Regions from separate parts of the Halobacillus sp. ABH2_015 genome, predicted to be linked through region 3. Evidence: a T-box and tRNA genes for the amino acid it is inferred to sense, from the RefSeq annotation. Region 3 holds a T-box; the other regions hold tRNA genes.
The links. The T-box of region 3 lies ahead of argS (arginine--tRNA ligase). A T-box ahead of a tRNA ligase gene usually reads a tRNA of that ligase, here a tRNA-Arg.

Region 1 (8,248 bases), 3.0 Mb from region 3:
GCTTGTTTATTTTCACGCGGGTTACCGAGTGTTTTATTTTCGAAGTTATGACGCAGCTTGCTGATCAGTTCTTCTGCGACACTTTCGTGTACGTAGACACGCTCGGCGTTTGTACACGCCTGTCCATTATTAGCTAAACGGGAAGTCGTTATGTTTTCCGCCGCTACATCCAGGTCGGCGCTGGCTGTTACGATAGCCGGTGCTTTACCGCCGAGTTCAAGGTTGACCTTCGTAATATTCTGAGCAGCCGCTTCCATGACTTTCGTTCCGGCTCCCACACTCCCCGTCATCGTAATCATGTGGACATCTTTATGCTTGGCAAGGGTATTGCCGATTTCAGAGCCTGTTCCTGTGACAAGGTTGTAGACCCCTTTAGGAATATCCTCCATGCTGTCGATGATTTTCGTGAATTCGACAGCTGTATTCGGTGTCTGCTGACTTGGCTTCAAGACGAGTGTACAGCCGGTAACAAGCGCTGTCGCTACTTTTCTTGCCAGAATAAACATCGGGAAATTCCAAGGGACGATTCCGGCTACGACACCAATCGGCTTTTTATAAATGAATATATTTTCGTTTGCACGATCACTCGGGACAATTTCCCCTTCAATACGGCGGGCCCATTCCGACATATACCGGAAATAATCAATTGCGAGATCTATTTCTCCGCTGGCCAGCTCATAATCTTTCCCCTGCTCTTCCTGAAGAAGATCAATGAACCGGTCACGGTTTTCTTCAATTTTATCTCCAAGGCGCCGGACGATTTTACCACGCTCGATATTCGGAGTCAGTTCCCAGCCCTTCTGCGCAGCAGCTGCTGCTTCCACTGCTTTGTTCACATCTTCCTCCGTCCCTTTGGGAATACGGGAGATGACTTCCTCTGTGGCTGGATTAACGACGTCAATCCACTCCGATCCATGTGACTGTGTATATTCACCATTCATGTATAATTGATGTTCCTTCATTGATGATCCTCCTCCATGCTTTTTGTCTCCTTCGTTCCACTTTGTTTCCTCAACTAAACGACAGAATGTGTTAAAGTTTCAGCGGACCATATAAAAAAGCCTTGAACATCAAGGCTTCCTACCATTCTAGAATATATCCCTTCACCTGCTTCATTTCCCCGGATTCGACTTTTTGATCTCCCTGGAAATACGGGTGTTCTTCCTTCAGGTGATACGTGATCGTTCCAGGGTCCAGATAAAGCTTGTACTCCAAATCTGTGACTTTATGAAGCGTAATTCCAGGTACTGTGGTCTGGTCTTCCCCTTCGCGGACGAGAAGAATATCAATCTGGTTATATCCTTCCGTCAATAAATGTTCCTTTAAATCCATAGTGGACTCCCCCGTCCTTTTTTTATAGTACGTTTTACCCTTCCTGCACCTTATACAAACTTTATATATGTAAGAGCGGGAAAAATCCCGCTGTCTATTTAATAACCGTATCCACGGCCGCCCATGTAAGAAGCACCGATAATGATCAAAAGGATGAACAAAACAACCAACAGTGCGAAACCACCGCCGTATCCTCCGCTCATTTCTTCCCCTCCTCTCTTTCCTACCTTATTACCTTATTCAGGTGGATAAGGAAAGACAGGGCAGGTGCGGATTTTGAAAGAATTCCCCCCGTGTCTGCACATTTTCAAAAAGTAAAGACACGCTTCAGGGAAAGAAAAGCAAAATAGACAGCCTGAAGAAAGAACAGCACGCCCCATACCGGAGATGGGATGATCCGGAAGGCGCGGGCCAGATTGGCGGCATCACCAGCCTGCCCCGGAGACACGAAGCTGATCCACATGATTTCAAACGCACTGGTTACGGACTCGACAAGGACGAGGGAGGCGAGCAGAAGAAGGACATACTGCACAATCGTGTCATGACCGGTCCGAAGCAGCCAGATAAAACCGGCCCCAAAGGTCACGATCCAGAACACTCCATAGATATTCCGGACCCAGAAGAGCAGGTTCACAGCAAGGATGGCAAGCAGGATATACATCACCCATGACCAGTATCCCTTACTGATGAAATAGAAAAAAACAAAGGCTGTGAAGGAGGCCGCTATATATCCCGAAAGACTTGTCGCCACATAGCTCAGCCACGAACTGTGACCGGTCAGCGTAACACCGGACGTATTCGGGAATAAAGAGATATGCCTCACTTCCCCACCTGTCAATAAAGCTGTGAGAGAATGACCGGTTTCATGTATCATAGTATTCAAGACTGCAAAATATTTACCTGCTACGGGAAGCTGGGTCAACAAAAGCGCCAGAACCAGCGCGGTGATGATTTGGAGTTTCATGCTATTCAACCTTTCTTTATCATGGATGTTTTATGCCCTGTCACCGAATCAACAAAGGCCGAAAGGAGACTGTTTATGAAAAAAAGCATATGGGCTGCTTCCGTAATCCTTCTCTTCTTTTCAGCCGGATGCGCGAGTGCCAGTGAAAAACCGACCGTGACCATAGCTGCTGCGGCCAGTTTGACAGATGCTATGGAGGAAATCGTTCCATCCTATGAAGAGGCCTACAACGTCGATGTGACCTTATTATTAGGAAGTTCCGGTAAGTTGGCACGTCAGATTGAGCAGGGGGCTCCTGTCGACGTTTTTCTATCTGCCGATACCCGATGGACGACCTACTTGAAAGAACGTGGATACACGGATGATGCGCAGATGGAAACCTTTGCGGAAAACCGGCTCGTCGTTATCAGTCATCAGGAACACGCAGCGGCCGGCTCCCTGGACGCATTGAAAAAGGCAGCGGAAGATCAAACGACAGCCATCGGTAACCCGGACAGCGTCCCTGCTGGTACATATACGAAACAGGCGTTGGAAACGATTCACCTTTGGGATCAGATGGAAGATGACATGGTCTTTGCCGGAGATGTCCGGCAGGTGCTCACTTATGTAGAATCCGGCGACGCGGACTATGGTGTCGTCTATGCCAGTGATGCCTTCACATCGGACAAGGTACACGTCACCGCAGAAGTCGACCCGTCTTTACATGAATCGATCATATATCCTGCCGCCGTCATTACAAAAAGCCGGGCTGAGGAGGCCGCCTCTGACTTTATAACCTTCCTGTCTACAGAAGCGGCCGGTAAAACCTTAGAAAACTATGGTTTTACCGCTGCAGGGGATGAAACGAACGAATGATGAGCATCAGTCCTCTCCTGCTCTCCCTAAAAGTAGCAGCCATCGCCACCATGATCGTTTTCATATCCGGGACGCTTGCAGCACGATTGATTTCCCGGAAAATATTTCCCGGGAAAAGTTTACTGGAATCATTATTTCTCCTGCCTCTTGTCCTCCCGCCGACCGTCATTGGCTTTTGTCTTCTATATGCGTTCGGCAGGAATGGCTGGGCTGGGCGGTTATTGATGCACTGGTTTGACCTGCAGGTGGTGTTCAGCTGGACAGGAGCTGTCATCGCTTCCGCCGTCGTCTCCTTCCCGCTGATGTATCAAAGTGCGGCGGCTGCTTTTCAAAACTATGATACTCAGCTGGAAAATGCGGCTCATAATCTTGGTGCTTCCAGAGCAAAGGTATTCTTCACGATCGCGCTGCCGCTGGCCTGGCCGGGACTGCTCGCCGGCCTTGTCATGACATTCGCCCGATCTCTCGGAGAATTCGGAGCGACGTTGATGGTGGCCGGCTATATTCCGGGAGAAACCGACACCATTCCTCTTGCCATCTACTTTGCCGTCGAATCCGGACGGATGGAGGAAGCTCTCCTTTGGGTGCTTACAATTATCGCACTCGGATTCAGTGCTGTATACTGGCTGCAGACATGGAGCAGACGGAAAATCAATTTTTTCAGGCATCATTCTTCCTGAATGGGCGTTTCTAAAATAAATCAATGAGGTGAGATCATGAAAATTGTTGTTTTTGGTTCTACCGGTGGAACAGGAAAGGCCTTTGTCGAACAAGCTCTGGAATCCGGCCATGACGTTACCGCTTTTCTGAGGGATCCCGAAAAGCTCCGCATAAATCATGAACGACTGAATAGGGTACAAGGGGACGCAAGGAATGAGGAGGATGTTCGCCAGGCCGTCCTCGGACAGGAGGCCATTGTCTCCTGTCTCGGTTCAGAATCGTTGAAAGACCGCAGCACCCTGACCACTATGACGGAAAACATCCTGACCGCTTCCGCGCAGCATAACATCAAGCGGCTTCTCTACGTCGCCTCTGCCGGGCTGTACAATGAAATTCCCGGACTGACCGGGTGGATGAGCCGGATAATTTTAAGAAACGTCCTGCACGATCACCGCCGGGCGGTCAATGCAATCATAGCAGCGGATATGGATTATACGATTGCCCGTCCGATGCGCCTCCTGGATGGACCTGTCACAGGGAATTACCGGACGTCCGAAACCGTGCCGCAGGAGGGCCGAAGCATTTCCAGAGGGGATGTGGCCCATTTTCTGCTTCACGCACTTGAAGAAGGCACCTATGTAAAGGAAACAACAGGACTCGCTGATTAACGCTTCGAAAGGAGAACAGCCATATGGGATATGTAGAAGATTTAAGGGCGCTTGTCGGTCACCGGCCGTTGATCTTCGTCGGGGCTGTCGTCGTTATCGTGGATGACCAGGGGCGCATCCTCCTGCAGCAGCGAACGTCCCCACACGGCGTCTGGGGGCTGCCCGGAGGATTGATGGAACTCGGGGAAAGCACGGAAGAAACAGCCAAACGGGAAGTGCTTGAGGAAACGGGGCTGACGGTCGACAAGCTGAACCTATTCAATGTGTACTCCGGGGCGGACCAATTTATCCGGGCTGATAATGGCGATGAGTTTTACGTTGTCACAACGGCCTATGATACGGACACATACTCCGGTGATTACCGCATGGACCCGAGAGAGTCGCTCCAGTTTAAGTTTACGCCGCCCGATAAGCTTCCTGCTTCCATGGTCGGCAGCCACCGGAAAATGATCCATGACTATTTAAAAAAACCATAAAAAAACCGGTACGATGATCAGCGGTGATCATCGTACCGGTTTCTTCATTTATACCCATATTACGTAAGCAGACGGCTGGAACGCCATTTACGGGACTGCTGGATAAAGTGACCGATTTTTTCAAGGACCGGCTCAATGCTGTTTTCATCATTGAGGACATCATAGTCCGCAATGTTCAGGCGCAGCACAGGGCAGGAATTGAAATTGTCGATCCAGTTGTCATAACGGTTGAACATTTCCTCCCAGTATTCGACAGGTGTTTCCTGTTCCATCGGACGTCCACGCTCTTTAATACGGCCGAGAACATCATCGAAGGAACCTTCCAGATAAATGAGAAGGTCAGGATGAGGGAAATAGGGCGTCATGACCATGGCATCGAACAGATTACGATACGTTTCATAATCCGTTCCTGACATCGTCCCTTTTTCATAGTGCATCCGGGCAAAGATGCCGGTATCCTCATAAATGGAACGGTCCTGGATGAATCCGCCCCCGTATTCGAAGATTTTCTTCTGCTCCTTGAAGCGTTCAGCCAGGAAATAAATCTGCAGGTGAAAACTCCAGCGTTCAAAATCCTGGTAAAATTTATCAAGATACGGATTGGTCTCCACTTTTTCAAAAGATGTCCGGAATTTGAGAGCATCCGCAATCGCATTCGTCATCGTAGATTTTCCGACACCGACGGTACCGGCAATCGTGATCACACTATCATGTGGAATACCGTAGCGTTCACGTGCATTCATTTGATAACTTCTCCTTTATTTAAATGCTGTTCAACTTGAGCAACAATGTAGTTTAAATCGTCCTGATGCTTTACGAAATCCAAATGATCTCCATTGAGGCGGATCACAGGAATGTCCGGATGCAAGGCTTCAAAATGGCTCATGAAATCCTCATAATCCTGGGAAAGCTGTTCAAGATAAGCGGGCTGAATATTGGCCTCCACATCACGGTTCCGCATACGGATGCGGTCCATCAATGTATCAAGGCTTGCATGAAGATAGACGACCATATTCGGTTTAGGCATATCATGTGTTAATATATCAAAAATCTGTGCGTATTTATCAAATTGTTCTTCTCTAAGGGTTCGACGGGCGAAAATCATATTTTTTGAAATATGATAATCCGCTACAACAGGCTTGCCAGCTTGCAGATATTTACGTTCAATGTCTTCCAGCTGCTTGAAACGATTGCAAAGGAAAAACATTTCCGTCTGGAAGCTCCATTCTTCAATATTGTCATAAAACTTGCCTAAAAACGGGTTCTCCTCAACGATTTCCTTTAACAAGTGAAAATCAAACTGGGAGGCGAGCTTTTTAGACAGAGACGTTTTCCCAACCCCAATGGGCCCTTCAACGGATATGAAAGGTAGATCTCCCATCGCTGTTCCTCCTTCAAACTCTATTCAAGCGGGATCAGCCGTTCAGCGGCCTACCCTTGTTCTTTTTCGACTACAAAAAACGATCCTTTTTGACAGACAGGTATCATTTTATCACATCCACCTGTCGGAAGTAACAGGCGGAGATGCATTTTCATCAAAAGGATTCCTTTGCAATCTCTGGATTCTTTAGTATAATATGACTCGTACGCTTCTCAGGCCCCCGTAGCTCAGGGGATAGAGCATCGGTTTCCTAAACCGTGTGCCGCAGGTTCGAATCCTGCCGGGGGCATTCTCTATAAACATCAGCACTCTGCCTGATCCAGGCAGGGTGTTTTTTTATATCAGCATCATTTGGGCAAAAAAAAATCGTTACACGTAGTAACGATTTCTGTTCTATAAATCTCCAATATTTATGCGCGATTGTTATAAATAAAATGGCGGAGGAGGAGGGATTCGAACCCCCGCGGGGCGTAAACCCCCTGGCGGTTTTCAAGACCGCTCCCTTCAGCCAAACTTGGGTACTCCTCCGTGTGACCGACAAGTAATATATTATCATGGCCTGTAGTGACCGTCAACACTCTCCGTAAATTTTTTATAAAAATTTGTCGAAAGGATCCAGATGATGCCACCTCGTAATTATACAAAGCCCCGGCGCTGCAGTCAAACCTGTGTCTCCCTATAATAAAGAGCGGCGTGGAGGCACTCCCGCCGCTCTTCTGCTGTTTTATCGGATGACTTCTTTTCCACCCATATATGGGCGGAGGACTTCCGGTACAACGACGGTACCGTCCGCCTGCTGATAATTCTCAAGAATAGCGGCGACGGTACGGCCGATCGCAAGGCCGGAACCGTTCAGCGTGTGGACAAATTCCGGCCGTCCTTTTTCTTCACGGCGGAAACGGATCCCGGCACGACGCGCCTGGAAATCCTCGAAGTTGGAGCAGGAGCTGATTTCCCGGTAGGTTTCCTGACTCGGGATCCACACTTCGATGTCGTATTTCTTGGCGGCTGTAAATCCAAGATCACCGGTACACATGCTCATGACGCGGTAGGGAAGCTTCAACAGCTGAAGGACCTTTTCAGCATGCCCGGTCAATTCCTCAAGCACATCGTAGGATTCCTCAGGTTTTGCCAGCTGGACAAGTTCGACTTTGTTGAACTGGTGCTGACGGATGAGTCCGCGCGTGTCACGTCCGGCAGAGCCGGCTTCAGAGCGGAAGTTGGTGCTGAAGGCGACAAATTTCTGCGGCAGGTCCTCGCTGGACAGAATCTCTTCCCTGTAGTAGTTCGTTACAGGCACCTCTGCGGTCGGGACAAGGAAGTAATCCCAGTCTTCAATCTTAAAGGCGTCTTCTTCGAATTTCGGCAGCTGGCCCGTTCCTGTCATAGATGTACGGTTGACCATCTGTGGCGGAAGCATTTCCTGATAGCCGTGATCATCGGCATGCAGGTCCATCATGAAGTTCAGCAGCGCACGCTCCAGGCGGGCACCGATGCCTTTATAGAAGACAAACCGGCTGCCGGTTACTTTTCCTGCGCGTTCAAAGTCGAGAATACCAAGGTCTGTGGCGATATCCCAGTGGGGTTTCGCTTCAAAATCAAAGACAGGCGTTTCTCCAGAGCGGCGGGCTTCGATGTTATCCTCTTCATCCTCTCCGACAGGTACGCTTTCATGAGGGATGTTCGGAATGGATAAGAGGAGCGTTTCCAACTTCTCTTCCACTTCCTTCAGCTCCGTGTCGAGCGTTTTGATACGGTCGCCGACTTCACGCATTTCCTTAATCTTGTCATCGGCGTCCTCTTTGTTTTTCTTCAGCTGGGAGATTTCCTTGGAAACGTCATTCCGGCGCGCCTTCAGCTCCTCAGTCTCCTGAATCAGCTCACGGCGCCGGCTGTCGAGTTCACCAAAGGC
Region 2 (8,248 bases), 1.8 Mb from region 3:
TGATCCCATATTGGCCTCCATCCGCCGCAATTGTCCTTGCTAGATGGACTTCCGCAGCTTTTGCCGTACTATAAGCAGCTGCATTTTTCCCTGCATAGATGGAGTTCTTTGAACCGACAAAGACCATGTTTCCACCTAAAGATTGATTCTTCATCAACTTGAACGCTTCTCTAGCTACAAGGAAATATCCTGTCACAAGCACATTGATATTTAAATTCCATTTGTCTAATGTAGTCTCTTCAAATGGACTAGAGCTGGCAAGACCAGCATTATTGACGAGAATATCCAGGCCACCATAAGTAAGTGTGGCTTTCATGATAGCCTCTTCCACTTCTTCTTCCTTCGTCACATCCATTTTCACAGCAATAGCCCGTTCACTACCAAACTGATTGTTTAAATTATCAGCAAGTTCTTGAGCACCTTCCCAATTAATATCTGCCACAACGATATGCGATCCTTCATATGCTAGACGATAACAAGTAGAACTACCTATACCACCTGCTCCACCAGTAACAAAACTGATATGACGTGAAAAATCGGCTTCTGCAGGTGCCAAACTCAGTTTATATAACTCTAGCGGCCAATATTCTACAGCAAAAGCCTCTTCTTCTTTCAGGGATACAAAGTTTCCTAGAATCGTCGCCCCTTTCATGACTGAAATAGCCCGATGGTATAAGGATTCACTTACTTTTGCAGCTTTAATGTCTTTTCCAGTATTGATCATTCCAATACCAGGAATAAGTATGACTCTAGGTACAGGTTCAAACATCGTCTCATTTCCTGATTGGTTTTTTTCAAAATAGGACTTATATTCTTCTCTAAAAAACTCGACACCGTTCTTGATGCTCTCAATCAATTCGTGGGTATCCTCTTTTTGAGGATTCCAACTCACAAATAATGGAGCCCTTTTCGTGTGTACTAAGTGATCAGGACAGGCAGCTCCAACTTGTGAAAGGTCGTGAGCGTTTTTACTGTTAACAAATTTCAAAACCTCTTCAGAATCATTATTGGTAACAATCATTTTGTTTTCAGTACTGACGAGTCCACGAATCACAGGAAGTACTTCAGCTAATGTATTCCTACGTTCTTTTTCTGTAAGGGATGTGTGTTGGGCCCCCCCGAAAATTTCTTGATTCTCGGACTGTTCTTGTATATATTTTTCAGCTTCTTGTATGACAGAAATGGTTTGATTGTAACTTTCTTCAGAAGTTTCCCCCCAAGTTACCAATCCGTGCTTCTCCATAATGACTAATTCCGCTTTCGGATTGTTCTTGACGCTCTCTGCAATCAACTTAGAGAGATCGAACCCAGGACGGATATAGGGTACCCAAACAAACCTGTCTCCGTAGATTTTTTCGGCTATATCCTTCCCATTATCTGCACAAGCAATACTGATGATGGCATCAGGATGAGTGTGATCTACATGTTTGAATGGTAAGAAAGCATGCAGGAGAGTTTCAATAGAAGAACGCGGGTGACTTGAATCAATCATACAATGACTTAAATACTGGACCATTTCCTCGTCCGTCATATGGTCTTCCGCTAAAAGCCGACGTATGTCATCCATTTTTAATGCAGTAAAATTAGTAGAGTCCATCGTAGCTAAGTCAGAACCACTACCCTTGACCCACATGACCTCTACATCTTCGCCACGGAAATTCTTTTCAAAAGTCTTAGTTGAGGTATTGCCGCCTCCCCAATTTGCAATCGATCGATCTGTTCCTAGAAGGTTAGAACGATAAACCAAACTTGATAAACCGCTTTCAAAATTCACATTATGAGTGTCCCACAAATTTCCAACCAAAGTAAAACCTCCATTTATTTGTTTGTTTTACCTTAACATACTTTTGTTTTCTTTTGAATAATTTTGTTATTGTTTGTTTTTGAACATATCAAATATGAAACCAACATAGATAGGATATACAATAAATATAGCAAAGCTTGTAGAAGAAGTTCTCTATACTAAAAAATCTAATAATACCTTAATACAAAAAAAGACCAATCCTTTATACTACAAAGGATTGGTCTTTTTTGTTTAGCGTCCCAGGAGAGATTCGAACTCCCGACCCACAGCTTAGAAGGCTGTTGCTCTATCCAGCTGAGCTACTGGGACAAATAAATATGTATGGAGCGGGTGAAGGGAATCGAACCCTCATCATCAGCTTGGAAGGCTGAGGTTTTACCACTAAACTACACCCGCATATGTAAATGTGTTTCAGCCGCGTTTATCTTTCGCAGCATGCCCCTTCCTCTGAAAGCTTCTTAAGGAAGTAAAGTCCGTCGGGGCAACTCGCAGTGGATTCGGCAGAAGTTCAGCTCGTGGCAGAGGTTTTACTACTAAACTACACTCGCATGTAAAGCTATGTATGTGTGTTTCAAAAGATATTTTTTAACGTCCTTTTGAAGCGGACAAGAATTATTATATTAGGGATTCGCTTATATGTCAACAGATTGCAGCAAAGAATTTTAATTCTTTGCTGCTACTGCTGTTTCCATGTAGAGACCGTCAATTTTCTGCCCGTTCACATGGTAATACTGCAGGCGGACGTGATCGAGATCCTCCCACTCCAGAATGGCGTAGGTCGGTTCTTCGCGGTCACGTGGAAGTCTTGCGCTTCCCGGATTGATGAAGAGGGCGTCCTTCACCTTTTCCGCTCCTGCAATATGTGAATGTCCGAAGCAGGCGATCTGGGCTCCAGCTTCTTCCGCTCTGTAGGATAAGGGCATCAGGGTGGATTTCACTTGAAACAAATGCCCGTGCGTGACGAGGAATGTGATGTCTCCGACAGTGAAAACCTGATCGTTTTCCATTTCGGGTTCGAAGTCACAGTTTCCTTTGGCATAATGAAAGCCTTCCAGCTCCTTCGATCCGTAGGAGAGCTCGGAGTCGCCACAGTGGATCATAGCAGCCACGTCACTGTGACGTTCTTTCATTTCCATTACTTCGTCGGTTAGTCCGTGTGTGTCACTGATGATGAGTACTTTCGGCATCCTTCATCCCCACTTTCAGGATTGAGTTTTCAGCCAGTCTTCGATCTGCACGATGGCATGATGACGGTGGCTGATGGCGTTCTTTTCGTCGGACGTGTGCTCAGCCATCGTCCGGCTGGAGCCTTCTGGGATGAACACAGGATCATATCCGAACCCCTGCTCTCCCTGCGGCTCCCCGGCAATTCGGCCTTCACACGTTCCACGCTTCGTAAACGTCGCTTCTCCCGGTCGTGCGACGGCTACGGCACAGACGAAACGGGCGGTCCGTTCTTCTTCGGACACTCCGTTCAGCTCGTTCAGCAGTTTAGCTGTATTTTTTTCGTCATCTTTTTCTATTCCTGCATAGCGGGCGGAATAAACCCCCGGCTCTCCGTTCAGGGCATCGACCTCTAAACCGGAGTCATCGGCTACAACAGGAATGTTCAAAGCGTTCATCATCGCTTCTGCTTTAATGACGGCATTCTCCTCAAACGTTGTACCGGTTTCTTCAATATCGATGGAAGGGTCATGATCGAGAAGGGAAACGACGGAGATGCCGTATTTGGAAAACATCTCGCGGAACTCTTTGATCTTCCCTTCGTTCTTTGTGGCGATTAAGAGCTCCTTCATGCTTTGGCGGCTCCGGCTTTCGCCCGAATCACGTCTGCCCACTCTCCGATCGCTTCTTCCTGAAGCTTGATCAGCTCCTGGACACCTTCGTCTGCAAGAGAAAGCATTTTCTGAAGCTGCTGCATCGAGAAGGTTGCTTCTTCTCCTGTTCCCTGAAGCTCTACGAATTCGCCTTTGCCGGTCATGATGACGTTCATGTCTACTTCAGCACGGCTGTCTTCTTCGTAGCAGAGGTCGAGAACTTCTTTGCCGTCCGGCAGTACCCCGACGGAAATCGCCGTCAAGTAATCGGTGATCGGCAGCTCTTTGATGGATTTTTTGTTCACAAGCTTTCCTAGAGCAAGCACGACAGCTACAAAGGCACCTGTAATGGAAGCGGTCCGCGTGCCACCATCGGCCTGGATGACGTCACAGTCGACCCAGATGGTACGTTCTCCGATTTTATCAAGATCGACGACCGCGCGTAGAGAGCGGCCGATCAGGCGTTGGATTTCCATCGTCCGGCCGGATACTTTCCCTTTGGAAGATTCACGGATGTTGCGTGATTCCGTGGCTCTTGGAAGCATGGCGTATTCAGCTGTAATCCAGCCTTTGCCCTGACCACGTAAAAAAGGAGGCACTCGGTCCTCAATGCTGGCATTACAGATCACTTTTGTATCTCCAAAGCTGATGAGTACAGATCCCTCCGGGTGTTTCACATAATCGGTTTCTATTGTAACGGTTCTTAATTCATTGACTTCGCGTTGATCATTTCGCATCAATGATGACCTCCTTTTTCTTCATCATTATCCTTGCCCATCTTAACACAAATTACATACGTGCGGGTAGTTATTCATGAACGTAAAAAGCGCTTCAAAAGTGATTCACTTCTGAAGCGCCGGGTTTTACATTTCTTCAGCACCGCTGATGTCGGTTCTTGAAACAGGTTCGGCGAGCGGCTCACCCGCTTCATTGATGACCTGCTCCGATCCTTCGACCTGAACTTCGACCGATTCCACATCCTCAAGATCCGTCATGCTCAACACAAGGCTGGCGAGGGCAGCATCAGACAGGGCCGGCTGATCTGATCCTGTCAGGATTTTTTCATTGAAGGAAAGGGCGAGGACGCCGTTCTCCAGCCGGGAGCTGACCATTTCCGCCCCTTCATGGAAGGGGTTGGTCAATGAGCTGCCGAGTTCAGGCCCTTCAAAAAGGGCCTCCACTCTTGCCGCATATTCATCACTGTCTTCAGCGACACGTGTGGTGACAGGAACGTGGTACACCTGCTCCCCGTTCTGGGCAGGGAAGTAGACGGTAACGGCCTTGCTGTTCAGCACATCGCGCTGCACGCCGACGTTATTATTAATCCCGTCCGCCCGGGAGACGCCCTGGGAGATCGGAGTGCCGTCTACAGGCATGACTTCCTGCTCGTGTCCGTTGATCCACAGCTTAATCCGCTTTACGTTGTCAAACTGAGTGAGTGTGTAGGTCATGGCCTGAAGGATTTTCTCTTCATCCTTGGCCTCGTAATTTTTAAAGTCCTCCGACACATCAACGACAAGCGTTCCATTTTCCTCTGTATTCAACCCAAGAATTTCTGTTCCTGCCGGCAGAACGGCTTCAAACCCGTTCGGCAGCAGATTCGTGACCGGCCCATCCTTCACAAGGTATTCCAACGCCTGGGAAGCGACTTCCTGAGAAGCCGGCAGTTCCACAGTCTGTGGGGCGATCATTCCATTGGCATCCATTAAATAAAGCTCACGAGGGACGGTTGCTGTGGATTCCTGTTCTGTCGAATCCTCTGCTTTCTCTCCATCCTCCTCCGGTGCTGAACCATCCTCTTCCGGTGATGTTGTCACAGCTTCATCCGGAGCATCCATTTTCTCCAGCGACTGTTCTCCTTCAAACAGGCATCCGGCAAGCAGCCCCGTGCACATTAGAAGCACCAGGGCCGTCAAAAAGGATTTATAGCTGTATTTTCTCATTCTTTTCCCCCCTGAGATAGATTGTACTACCATGTATACGAGCCCTCGTTTGGAATAGACCAGGGTAATTTGGAGGAGAAAAGCATATGAAAAAACTCCGCCTGAATCAGGCGGAGCTTGATACGTGTTCCAGTTCTACCGATTTCAGGATCTGAATCGGCTCTTCAAACCAGCTGTTGGCGACGAGACGGAATTTCTCCATATCGCCGGTCGTGTAAAATTCATGCCTTGGTGTATGGTCATCGGTTTCCAGTGCTTTATGATAGGCAAGAATCAGGCTCGCTTCACGGGCCGTTTCCTCACCGGAGCTGATCACTTGGATGTGATCCCCCATCTCGTTCTGGACCAGATCCTTGATGAGCGGATAATGGGTGCAGCCGAGAATCAATGTATCAATATGATTCATGTCCTTCAATGGCTGCAGCGTTCGGGAAACGATTCCTTCCGCTTTCGGGCCGGATAAGATCCCCTCTTCGACCATCGGGACAAACGGCGGACAGGCCAGATCGTTCACCCGGATGTCCTGATCAATGGAAGCAAGCGCCTGCGGATAGGCTTTACTTTCAATGGTCCCTTCTGTACCAATAACTCCGATCCGCTTGTTCTGGCTGACTTTGATGGCGGCACGTGCCCCCGGATCAATGACCCCAATGACCGGGATATCCAGTTCTTCCTGCAGCTCAGCCAGCGTATAAGCCGTCGCTGTGTTACACGCGACAACGAGCATTTTAATATTTTTCCCAAGCAGATAATTGACCATCTGCCATGTGAACGCCCGCACTTCTTCCTCTGAACGCGGACCGTACGGGCACCGCTTCGTATCCCCAAGATAGATAAAGGTTTCCTTTGGTAACTGCCTCATCAACTCTCTCGCTACCGTCAGTCCCCCGACGCCAGAATCAATGACTCCGATTGCCTGTTTCACTCTGCATCCCTCTTTTATGCCTTAATGTTCTTCTTCATCGATTTCAATCATGTTCCCGTGAAGGACGTGGAGCAGACGGTTCAGCGTTTCCACATCTTCTTCCGGAACATTTCTCAACACGTTTTCCAGGTAGTTCTGTCGTTTTTCGATCACTTCATGAATGATCTTCTGTCCTTTGCTCAGTACATGGATCCTGACGACCCGGCGGTCCTTCGGGTCCCTGACCCGCTCAACCAGCTCGTTTTTCTCCATACGGTCGACAAGGTCCGTTGTCGTACTGCAGGCCAGGTGTATATGATTAGAGAGTTCCCCGATCGTTAAGTCCCCTTTTTCCATCAGCCACTGCAGCGCAACAAACTGCGGAGCTGTAATCGAGTAATGATTCAGGATAACTCGTCCTCTTTGTTTAATGATCCCGGATATGTAACGAAGTTCCTTCTCTACATCAGCGATCATGGATGTCTGCTGGGTTTCAGCCACATTCAGCACTCCTAACGAAATGACTTGATAAATATCATTGTGGTCGTTTCTCACTAAAATTTCAAGGTGAATGTATCCGGCGATACAAAAAAACCCTTTCAGGTATGATCATCACCACGTGACAGACCCTACCTGAAAGGACTCCCTCCATTCCACAGGCCAATGCCTCTGCTGCTTCATGGAATTAAAGCTCCAGTTCACCCATACGCAGCAGTTCAACCACTGCCTGGGAACGGCCTTTCACTCCTAGCTTCTGCATGGCATTTGAAATGTGGTTCCGCACAGTTTTCTCCGAAATGAAGAGCTCTTTTGCGATCTCCCTTGTCGTCTTATCCTGTACTAGAAGCTCGAAGACTTCTCGCTCCCGCTTGGTAAGAATTTGTGTTGGCCGATAGCCGTCCTCCTTCACAAGCGTACCCCTCCTTGTTGTTCCTGAGCTTTTCTTGAGGGGAATTATTTAGTCTTTGTATCGTATGAGGGGATTAGCCCCCGTGTGCTACGCTTTCATGATTTAGACACAAGCCCGAGTTCCTGGGCTTTGAAAAGGGCTTCCGTCCTGGATCGGACGTTCAGCTTGTTGAAAATTCCGGTGAGCGTGTACTCCACGCTCCGCTGGGACATATGGAGCGTCTGGGCGATTTCCCTGTTGGTGAAACCGGAAGCGACTTCCTTTAAAATCGACTGCTCCTTCTCATTCAGGGAGATGCCTTTATTTTCAGCTGACTCGATCGTTTCGGCCGTGCAGGCTTCTGTCCGGCGCAGCTGCTTGAAAAGATGGAGCGGAATGATCACTTCATCTCTGAGAGCCGCTTTGATCGCTGTAACGAGCTGTTCACTGGCAGCAGTTTTGCTGACAAAGCCGTTGATGTCCGCTTCCACAATCATATTGAAGTGCGTGCTCAAATCGAACCCGGTATAGATCAGCATTTTAATATCCGGGAACGTTTTTCTTAGCCGTTTGGCCAGTTCAATGCCGTTCAGGCCGGGCATATATAAATCCAAAAGCAGCACATCGTAGGCTTTCTTTTCGAGGCAGCTTTCCAGATGATCGGTTTCGTGGATGACATCCACCTGCATATCCCCCTCCTGCTCGAGCATCGCTTTGGTGCCTGCTCCAACAGCGGGGTGGTCGTCGACTATTAATACGTGAATCATACGTGCTGGACCTCCTTGTGTGACGGATAGGGGAAAGTGATGGTCGTCCTGAATCCTTCCCCTGGTGCTGTGGTGATTTCCAGACTTCCATTTAAACCGTTGACCCTCTGCTCAATTCCCGAAA
Region 3 (8,248 bases):
ACGCCGACAACTGCATTAGGCAGCGCCGTCAAGAAGATAAAAGGAAAAAACGAGACGATGATTCCGAAAATCGCATTTTGAAAAATCGACTTATGTATGGTTTTCCGAAAGGTCAGATAAGAATACAGGAGAACACTCAAACCGATAAGAATCTCCATGGAAAAAAGAATCAGCTGCGTATTGCGGATCACTTCATAATGCCCCAGAGACATCCAGAAAATAGATATGATATCCATAAGAACGACAACCAGATTAATGGAATAGACCGCAGCCAATAGGCGCTTTTTAATCAGATGAATCTCGTATTTCAAGAAATATTGATAATGAAAATGCAGAAACAGCACAGGAACCATCATCAAGCTGAAACTGTTGATGATCCTCGCAAGAGTATCCGTTCTCGCAGAAGCGCCTGCACTTAAATACCCAATACCAACAGCCAGAAGAAAGGCGATCAGATAAAACGCAACCGGGTCCCCCCGTTTTTTTACATAGACTTGTAATGAAAACGAAAATAAAACGAAAAATACAACCGTCGGCAGTATGGTATGATAAAGCAGCGTATTATAGTTCATCGGGTTTTGGACCTTATATTCCAACTCGGTTCCTGCTCTCATGACCTTCATCTGGTTAAGGTTACCGATCACCCCGTAATTTTGAATGGAGTGATACCTGGCTGCCTCCTGGTGATTGACTTCAATAACACGATCTCCCTCTTTTATTTTCCGGTGAGCAGCCCAGCCAATCGAATCCACTTTCGTCACGATCAAGGATCTTTCTTTATTCTCACTGACATCGATACCTACATATGTTTTTGTCATCGTTACGAAAATTAAATAAAGAGCAACAACAAAGATAAAACTAAAATAAAAGATAAATCTCTTACTTTTTATTCGAGCCATTTCCATTCCCTTTCTTTTATAACGTCAAAAAAGCCAGAGTATCTCTGGCTTTCAGGATCTCTATCATGGATTACTTCCAGTAACACATTCTCCACTCTATGCCCTGGAGGTCTTCGGATGCGAACACATCAATAAGGGCTTCCTTTTCCACTTCAGAAACACCCGGAAGGTCGGCTTTTCCCTCTTTCACAGCATTCATAAGCGCTGGATTTTGTACAATCTTCTGAACCAATTCAAATAGCATGATTGTTTCCTCCTTATGCAAGATCCATCTTTTATAAATCTTCAATCCTCTTCCTCATTTGTTCCTTCCAAGCCTGTCCTGCCTGAAACACGTCCAGCTCCCGTAGCGCCTGCCGTTGATATTTCCTGATCAGCACCTGGATATATGGTTTGACAGGGGACCGGGATACCCACTCAAATAACGGCTGCTTTCTATCTGTGATAAACGATTGATCGACACGGCCTGCATAGTAATCACGTATCCAGCCGGCTTCCTCACTGCTTTCCCGCAGGAGCAGAAATACAGGGAGGGTCCACTTCTTGTTAATGAGATCATTTTTAGCATCGAAACGCACAATGTCCTGCAGGTCATTCACTAACTGAGCCGCAATTCCAAAACTCTCCGCATACAAACGAACGCCTGAAAGGTCTTCATTCTGTTGAAAAGCTGCTCCGGCCATACAGGCACATGCCATCAGCGAACCGGATTTCCGCCTGATCATCCTTAGAAACTCTTCTTCCGTAGAAGCGGATTCATTCAGGTCGGCGTGCTGACCATTCACCGCCTGCAGGACCTGCTGGTGCATGGCCTGAAGAGCATCCGAAGATGTTTCTTTTTGAAAAGGGGATTCATGCATCAGCTGCATGCTCAGCATCAAAAACCCCGTCGAAATATTCATGGACGAGGCAGAAGACACCTGACTCCAAGGTTTATCGCCAGCATCTTCATCCTGAAGATCATCCAGGATATCGAGAGCCAGTATTAAAAACTCGATAGCTGCCGATAGAACATACACCCCTTCATGCTTTTTCCTGCTATGGATGTGAAAGTGCAGCTGCGTCAACGGCGAAAAGGAAAACCCTTCTGCTTTCTTATAGGAGATAAACCGCTCAGCCATCCGGGCAAGGACGGCTTCGTTCAAATGAGTCTTCACCGCTTGAACCATCATGCTGTATAAACGGTCGGGTGAATAACTCGGAATCATTCCCATACGTCACCTCCCTTTCCAAAAAATGTGTCGAAATCTGATTGCAAAACAACACTATCACATCAAGAATAAACGTCAAAAGGTAGTAAAGTATTATGTAATTAGATAGAAAATTCCTCCCCCATCTTCCTATGCGTACATCCTCCGCTCGTTGGTGATGGATTTACTTTCTCACAGGCTTATATGGAAGTGTTATCTATTTGTCATACAAATGTTATCTATTTGTCATAATCAAAGTTTCCTATTCCTGCTTGAAAGATGTTTTTCAAATACTCCTTAAACAGCACAACAGACGTACATCGCTGTCCCATACGTTCGAGCATTCATGAATGTTTTGTATAAACAAATGATAAGCCGGCTTTACTTATCAGGCAGTCTTGCCTGAACACCATCGAATGGTTCATTTTCTGACAGGATAAAAGAAACCGCTCTCATTCATATGCGCCTTTTTACACACGTTATTTTCCATGAACGGGATCATTATAAATTTATGGGAATTAAAAGGGTTTATATACCCAGTTTAAAATGTGAAAATTTATGAAATTTATTCCAGAACCGATCGTTATGGAGGCCTATTTACTGTATTTTTACAAAACGCGGCTTCTTACGTTGGCGCGTATCACGCCCCGCATTACCACATGGACCCTTTTTACATGAAACATTGCATCGTCGCTGGAAATCCGATATAATCTTTTCAACTATTCAAAATCAATGACAAAGAGAGTAGCCGGCGGGAAGGTCACAGCGAACCGGGGGTGGTGGAAGCCCGGATGTCCTTCTGTCGGTGAACCGGACTTTGGAGATGGTCTTCTGAAACACACGTAGGAAGATCCGGGGACACCCCGTTATCAAATTCAAGCGGCTGATTTACATTCAGCTATAAGAGTGGCACCGCGAGTCCAGGCCTCGTCTCTTTTTTAGAGACGGGGCCTTTTTATATGGAAAAGGAGGAGCATAGATGGAAAAGCAAATGACAGCACTTCAAATATCTCACATACTCGGAGAGGATTATCCACGCGAATGGGTGGAGTCCATGTTGGAGGTACCGAAAAAGGCATCCTTTGGGGATGTCTCCTTCCCCTGCTTCGCTCTAGCCAAGTCGATGCGTAAAAAACCAGTCATCATTGCAGGAGAAATCGCCTCCAGACTGAACCACCCTGTTTTTGATCAGGTAGAGGTCCAGGGTGGTTATATCAACATCTTCTTTGACCGCTCGTTCATTACCGAACATACGTTGAATCAAGTTCTTGAGGACCCTGAAGCTTATGGCAGCCATACCTTTGGGGAGGGGAAAAACGTAGTCTTAGATATGTCCTCTCCGAACATCGCCAAACCCTTCTCCATGGGTCACCTCCGCTCTACCGTCATTGGAAACGCCCTGGCCAATCTCATGGACAAGTGCGGCTATACTCCCGTAAAGGTCAACTACATCGGAGATTACGGGACACAGTTCGGGAAACTTCTGGCCGCCTACACCCGCTGGGGTGATCCAGATGTCGTCGAAGCTGATCCAATCAAGGAACTGACTAAGCTATATGTGACATTCCACGAAGCTGCCGAGGAAGAACCTTCCCTCATTGAAGAAGGCAGAGAATGGTTCAAGAAGCTGGAATCCCAGGACCCGGAGGCGCTCACCCTTTGGAACTGGTTCCGCGAAGCCTCCCTGAACGAATTCAACACGTTATATGAAATGCTTGGAGTGGATTTTGATTGGACTCGTGGTGAGGCTTATTATACGGACAAAATGGAGCCTGTCATCAAACTTTTGGATGAAAAGGGTCTGTTGGAAACATCAGAAGGAGCGGATGTGGTTCAACTGGGCGATACAATGCCCCCTTGTCTGATCCGTAAAAGCAACGGCACCACTACGTATGCCACCCGTGATCTCGCTGCAGCCATTGACCGCTATCAGTCTTATCCTTTCGAAAAAAGTTTGTATGTTGTTGGCAGTGAACAGTCCCTTCATTTTCAGCAGATGAAGCTTGTATTGAAAAAGGCCGGGTTTGAGTGGGCAGACCGATTGGAGCATGTCTCGTTCGGGATGATTCTGCAGCATGGAAAAAAGATGTCTACGAGAAAAGGGAAGACGGTTTTGTTGGAAGAAGCTCTGAAGGAAGCCGTAGCGCAGGCACTCTTGAATATGAAAGAGAAAAATCCCAACCTCACGAATCCTGAAGAAACAGCGCGCCAAGTCGGAGTTGGAGCCGTGATTTTTCACGATTTAAAGCAGGATCGACGTCATGATATTGAATTTTCTCTCGAGGATATGCTTACTTTTGAAGGAAATACCGGTCCATATCTGCAGTACACTCATGCCCGCGCATGCTCGCTTTTACGTAAAGGCGGATTTTCGGCAGACACTCCGCAGCCGGCGGTTGACGACCCTGAAGCCTGGCCATTAGTAAAGGCGGTCCGTGCATTTCCAGAAATGACTCAAATGGCATGTACGACCAATGATCCCTCTAAAATCGCCCGTTACCTGCTGGACCTTGCCCGAACATTCAATCACTTTTATGCCAAATCAAAAATTATCGGCTCCCCTTCCCAACAGGAACGCCTGACGCTCGTTTACGCATTTGCCGTCGTGCTGAAGGAAGGGCTGCGTCTGCTTGGAATGGCTGCGCCGGAACATATGTAAATCAGGAACATTTCCAACATCCGCCCGCTTTCTATTATAATGAAGGTAAGACTTTAATCAGGGGGGCGGATGTTCAATGTATCCTTTGTACTATGCCATCATCATTGTTTTGTCGATTACCGCTTTGGTCAGTACGGTTGTCATTGCCAAAAACATGGACAAGTCGGAAAACCAGCTGACCCCGGAAGAGGATCTGCAGCACTTGAAATCCGATAAAAAAGATCAAGGAAGCATTCCTTTACTCTCCACGATCTACGCGATCACTTTTGTGATCACTATTATTCTTTGCTGGATTTTTATTTTCTAGGGCCTGTTTCACTCACCACCAGGTCCCTTTTTCCAGTGCCATGCATTTTCTCCAACGGGCAGGATATGGATCCAGGTTTTCCAGTCCTTTCACTCCTCTTCCTCTGCACATTGACTATTTTTTACATAAATTGCGCAGAATGCACACATACTCTATTTAAAAACATGTTATCTTTCAAGCAGGTCTATGAATATCCTAATAACAGAATGGTCACAGCTGCTTGGATGGAGACAGTTTCACGGCAGGACAATCAAGGATTGCCCAAGGAGAAAAAAGGGAATACACTTATCCCCCACACTCCACTGCCTAGAAATAAAAAAGGAGATGGCACATGTGCACCAGCTCGATTTGTTTCAAAACCTCACGCATAAAAAAATGGGATTTGCAGAAGTATTCTCACATATTTTAACATTTATGAAACGGGAGCCTGTCGGGAATTACCGTTTAATGGTAGGAACAGATTCACAAGTCCACCCTTCCCGCACGCTGTTTATTACCGGAGTCGTCATTCAGCGGGTAGGAAAAGGGGCCTGGGCCTGTTACCGCAAAGAAGTCATCCCCAGGGAAATGACTACCCTGCATGAGCGGATTTCCTATGAAACATCTTTAACAGAGCGGGTTGCCTCCCTTTTTACAGAAGAACGGAAAAATGAGTTAATTGATATTGTCCTCCCTCACATCTACAAAGGTGCGACATTTACAATGGAAGGACACATTGATATAGGTTCCGGTGACCGGAACCGGACAAGAGTGTATGTAAATGAAATGGTGGCCAGGATTGAATCCCTTGGGATGGAACCAAAAATCAAGCCCGACTCAATCGCCGCCAGCAGCTATGCGAACCGATATACCAAATAACCTCCCTAAGGTTGTTTGGAGGAGAGGAGCATTCTATGTATCAAAAGGCTGTGACATCCCTCGTACTGGGCATCATGTCCATCTTCCTCCCTCTCGCCGGATTAATAACAGGCATCATCGGCATCGTGATGGCCAATGCCTTCTTACGCAGCGAAGAGGAGGAAAAAGAAAACGGCCGGCACTTTGCGACGGCAGGAAAAATCTGTTCCATCATTGGCATCTGCATCCAGGTCAGTGTCCTGCTGATGCTGGCAGCCGGCTTCTACCTTTTCGGATTTTTCCACTCATAAAAAAACGCCCTCCACATCCATGGAGGGCATCTTTTTGGACTTATGCGTTTACTTTTTTCAGCTCTTGGAGAACTTCAGAAGGTTCTGCACGGTCTTTATAGTCAGATTTTGTATATTCGTATACAACCGTACCATCTGTATCAATGATGTAGGTAGCGGATACTGGAAGCGTCCAGGAATCGTCTCCATTATGCTTGTCTACATTCAATCCTTTATCCTTATACACATCTACAAGATAATCCGGGAGCTCATAAACAAGGTTGAACTGCTGAGCAACTTTGTTTCCAACATCACTCAAAACGTGATACTCCAGGTCGTTTTTCTCCTGAGTAGTCATGGATTGATCCGGCGTCTGCGGGCTGATAGCAATCAGCTGAGCTCCTTCATTATGAATATCATCCATGATTTCCTGATAGGCACGCAGCTCCATGTTGCAGTAAGGGCACCAGCCGCCGCGGTAGAAAGTTACGATAGCAGGACCCTGCTTCAGCTGTTCGGAAAGCTGAACCTGACCACCTTTGGCATCTGGAAGGATGAAGTCCGGGGCTTTTTCTCCTTTGGAAAGACCGTTCCCCTCTTCAGAGGCTTCCAATTCATTAATGGCGTCGCTCATTTTGTCCTGAACTTCCTGGGAGGCATTCTGTTTGAATTTCTCGATGTATTGGTCAAATTGTCTGCGCATATCTGTCGTCATTTGAAAAACTCCTTTATGATCAATTTCAATCTTCATTATACGAAGAATCTTCTTCTTCATAAAATGAAACGTCTTGTCTCGTTAGAATCAGGGCTAAACTCACAGCAAGAATACCTGCACTTAATTTGCCCACGATCACCGGAAGTATCATGTCCGGCTGGACGCCGGCCACAAATGCGAAGTGGCTTCCGAATACGAATGCTCCGCTGACTGCAAAGGCCGCATTGATGGTCTTCCCTCTATCGTCCATGTCCTTCATGACGGCAAGCATCGGCAAATGATGAGCAAGCGATGCGATGAATCCTGTCATCGATACCGCGTTCATCCCGAGACGTCTTCCCGCACGGGTGAGCACTTTTTCGCCGTGCCTGCTGATAAACGCCACCAGCGGATAAGCCCCTGCAAGTGTGACAGTGATTTTACCCACGATGAGCATCCCTTCTGATAACGGAGCCATACCGGGGAGAACCGTTATACCTGTTAACGTTTCAATAATGATGAGAGCAAGCCCTGAAATAATAATGATTTCGACCGCTTTGCCGAAATAGGAAAACAGACGAATGGTCAAGGCTGTGAAGAGCCAGAGACCGGCGGCGATGAAAAGGGATAGAATCATGGCCGGAAGCAGATTTCTAAGCATCCACCCCGGTTCATAGCCGGCTGTCCACCCGCCGATGAAACAACCGATTGGAATCGTCACCATTCCTGCAAGAATTCCCTTTGCGAAAAAAGGATGATCTTTTTTTGCTACAACGGTCAAGGCAACTGGAATGGTAAACACAAGCGTAGGGCCCATCATCGTCCCAAGCAGAGCCCACGAAAAAACAGCCGCTCCTTTGTCTGCCGCGAGCGATTCCGCCAGAGGATAAGCCCCCATATCAATGGCAAGCAGCATAGAAGCAAACATCGAAGGATCAGCTCCTGCAGCCTGGAACAATGGAGTGACGACCGGCGCGAGCCATCTGGACAGCACCGGGGCCAGAGAGATGATCCCCACCATGGACAAGGCCAGAGGACCCATCATCATAAAGGCTTCATAAAAACGCCATCCTAAGGCAAGGCGGTGATTCAATATGTAGTAATCAAGAGCTCCAAGAACCATAAAGGCGCACATGACCATAAGGATGATATCATTCAACACAGCCTCTCCCTCCTCTCTTCATCTCCTCCATTCTAGTGAACTTTCCCCCATAAAAAAAGCCCCCTCACTGAGGGGCTCTGGCTATAGAAAAATCCTGTGTTAACCAGTTAGAGTTGTCCATGAGTCGTGGGAAGGGCCACTTTCCGCTTATCGGTATATGAATGCCGCGGGCACGCCCTACGCAGGTTCTCAGATTCAAAAGAACGGCAC

Region 1: it encodes a tRNA-Arg, which carries the amino acid that the T-box ahead of argS (arginine--tRNA ligase) is inferred to sense. The anticodon was not compared.
Region 2: it encodes a tRNA-Arg, which carries the amino acid that the T-box ahead of argS (arginine--tRNA ligase) is inferred to sense. The anticodon was not compared.

What each region holds. Positions count from the first base shown of each region.
Region 1 covers NZ_JBSWUG010000002.1:3,600,383-3,608,630, reverse strand. Annotated here, with positions in the region: gene aldA (aldehyde dehydrogenase) at 1-962, opposite strand, end outside; gene ACXAD6_RS18585 (hypothetical protein) at 1,081-1,332, opposite strand; gene ACXAD6_RS18580 (YjcZ family sporulation protein) at 1,431-1,535, opposite strand; gene ACXAD6_RS18575 (M50 family metallopeptidase) at 1,640-2,296, opposite strand; gene modA (molybdate ABC transporter substrate-binding protein) at 2,372-3,151, shown strand; gene modB (molybdate ABC transporter permease subunit) at 3,151-3,831, shown strand; gene ACXAD6_RS18560 (NAD(P)-dependent oxidoreductase) at 3,868-4,479, shown strand; gene ACXAD6_RS18555 (NUDIX hydrolase) at 4,503-4,955, shown strand; gene ACXAD6_RS18550 (deoxynucleoside kinase) at 5,015-5,698, opposite strand; gene ACXAD6_RS18545 (deoxynucleoside kinase) at 5,695-6,336, opposite strand; tRNA gene ACXAD6_RS18540 (tRNA-Arg) at 6,553-6,625, shown strand; tRNA gene ACXAD6_RS18535 (tRNA-Ser) at 6,772-6,864, opposite strand; gene serS (serine--tRNA ligase) at 7,061-8,248, opposite strand, start outside.
Region 2 covers NZ_JBSWUG010000002.1:2,352,251-2,360,498, forward strand. Annotated here, with positions in the region: gene ACXAD6_RS12520 (bifunctional aldolase/short-chain dehydrogenase) at 1-1,804, opposite strand, end outside; tRNA gene ACXAD6_RS12525 (tRNA-Arg) at 2,040-2,113, opposite strand; tRNA gene ACXAD6_RS12530 (tRNA-Gly) at 2,127-2,200, opposite strand; gene ACXAD6_RS12535 (metallophosphoesterase) at 2,467-2,991, opposite strand; gene ACXAD6_RS12540 (XTP/dITP diphosphatase) at 3,007-3,600, opposite strand; gene rph (ribonuclease PH) at 3,597-4,358, opposite strand; gene ACXAD6_RS12550 (GerMN domain-containing protein) at 4,485-5,564, opposite strand; gene racE (glutamate racemase) at 5,671-6,489, opposite strand; gene ACXAD6_RS12560 (MarR family winged helix-turn-helix transcriptional regulator) at 6,511-6,945, opposite strand; gene ACXAD6_RS12565 (helix-turn-helix domain-containing protein) at 7,154-7,378, opposite strand; gene ACXAD6_RS12570 (response regulator transcription factor) at 7,474-8,124, opposite strand; gene ACXAD6_RS12575 (sensor histidine kinase) at 8,121-8,248, opposite strand, start outside.
Region 3 covers NZ_JBSWUG010000002.1:550,502-558,749, reverse strand. Annotated here, with positions in the region: gene ACXAD6_RS02745 (sensor histidine kinase) at 1-818, opposite strand, end outside; gene comX (competence pheromone ComX) at 970-1,143, opposite strand; gene ACXAD6_RS02735 (polyprenyl synthetase family protein) at 1,175-2,113, opposite strand; T-box leader at 2,813-3,027, shown strand; gene argS (arginine--tRNA ligase) at 3,069-4,748, shown strand; gene ACXAD6_RS02725 (hypothetical protein) at 4,825-5,055, shown strand; gene ACXAD6_RS02720 (ribonuclease H-like YkuK family protein) at 5,431-5,913, shown strand; gene ACXAD6_RS02715 (DUF4190 domain-containing protein) at 5,949-6,203, shown strand; gene ACXAD6_RS02710 (peroxiredoxin-like family protein) at 6,244-6,897, opposite strand; gene eutH (ethanolamine utilization protein EutH) at 6,923-8,038, opposite strand.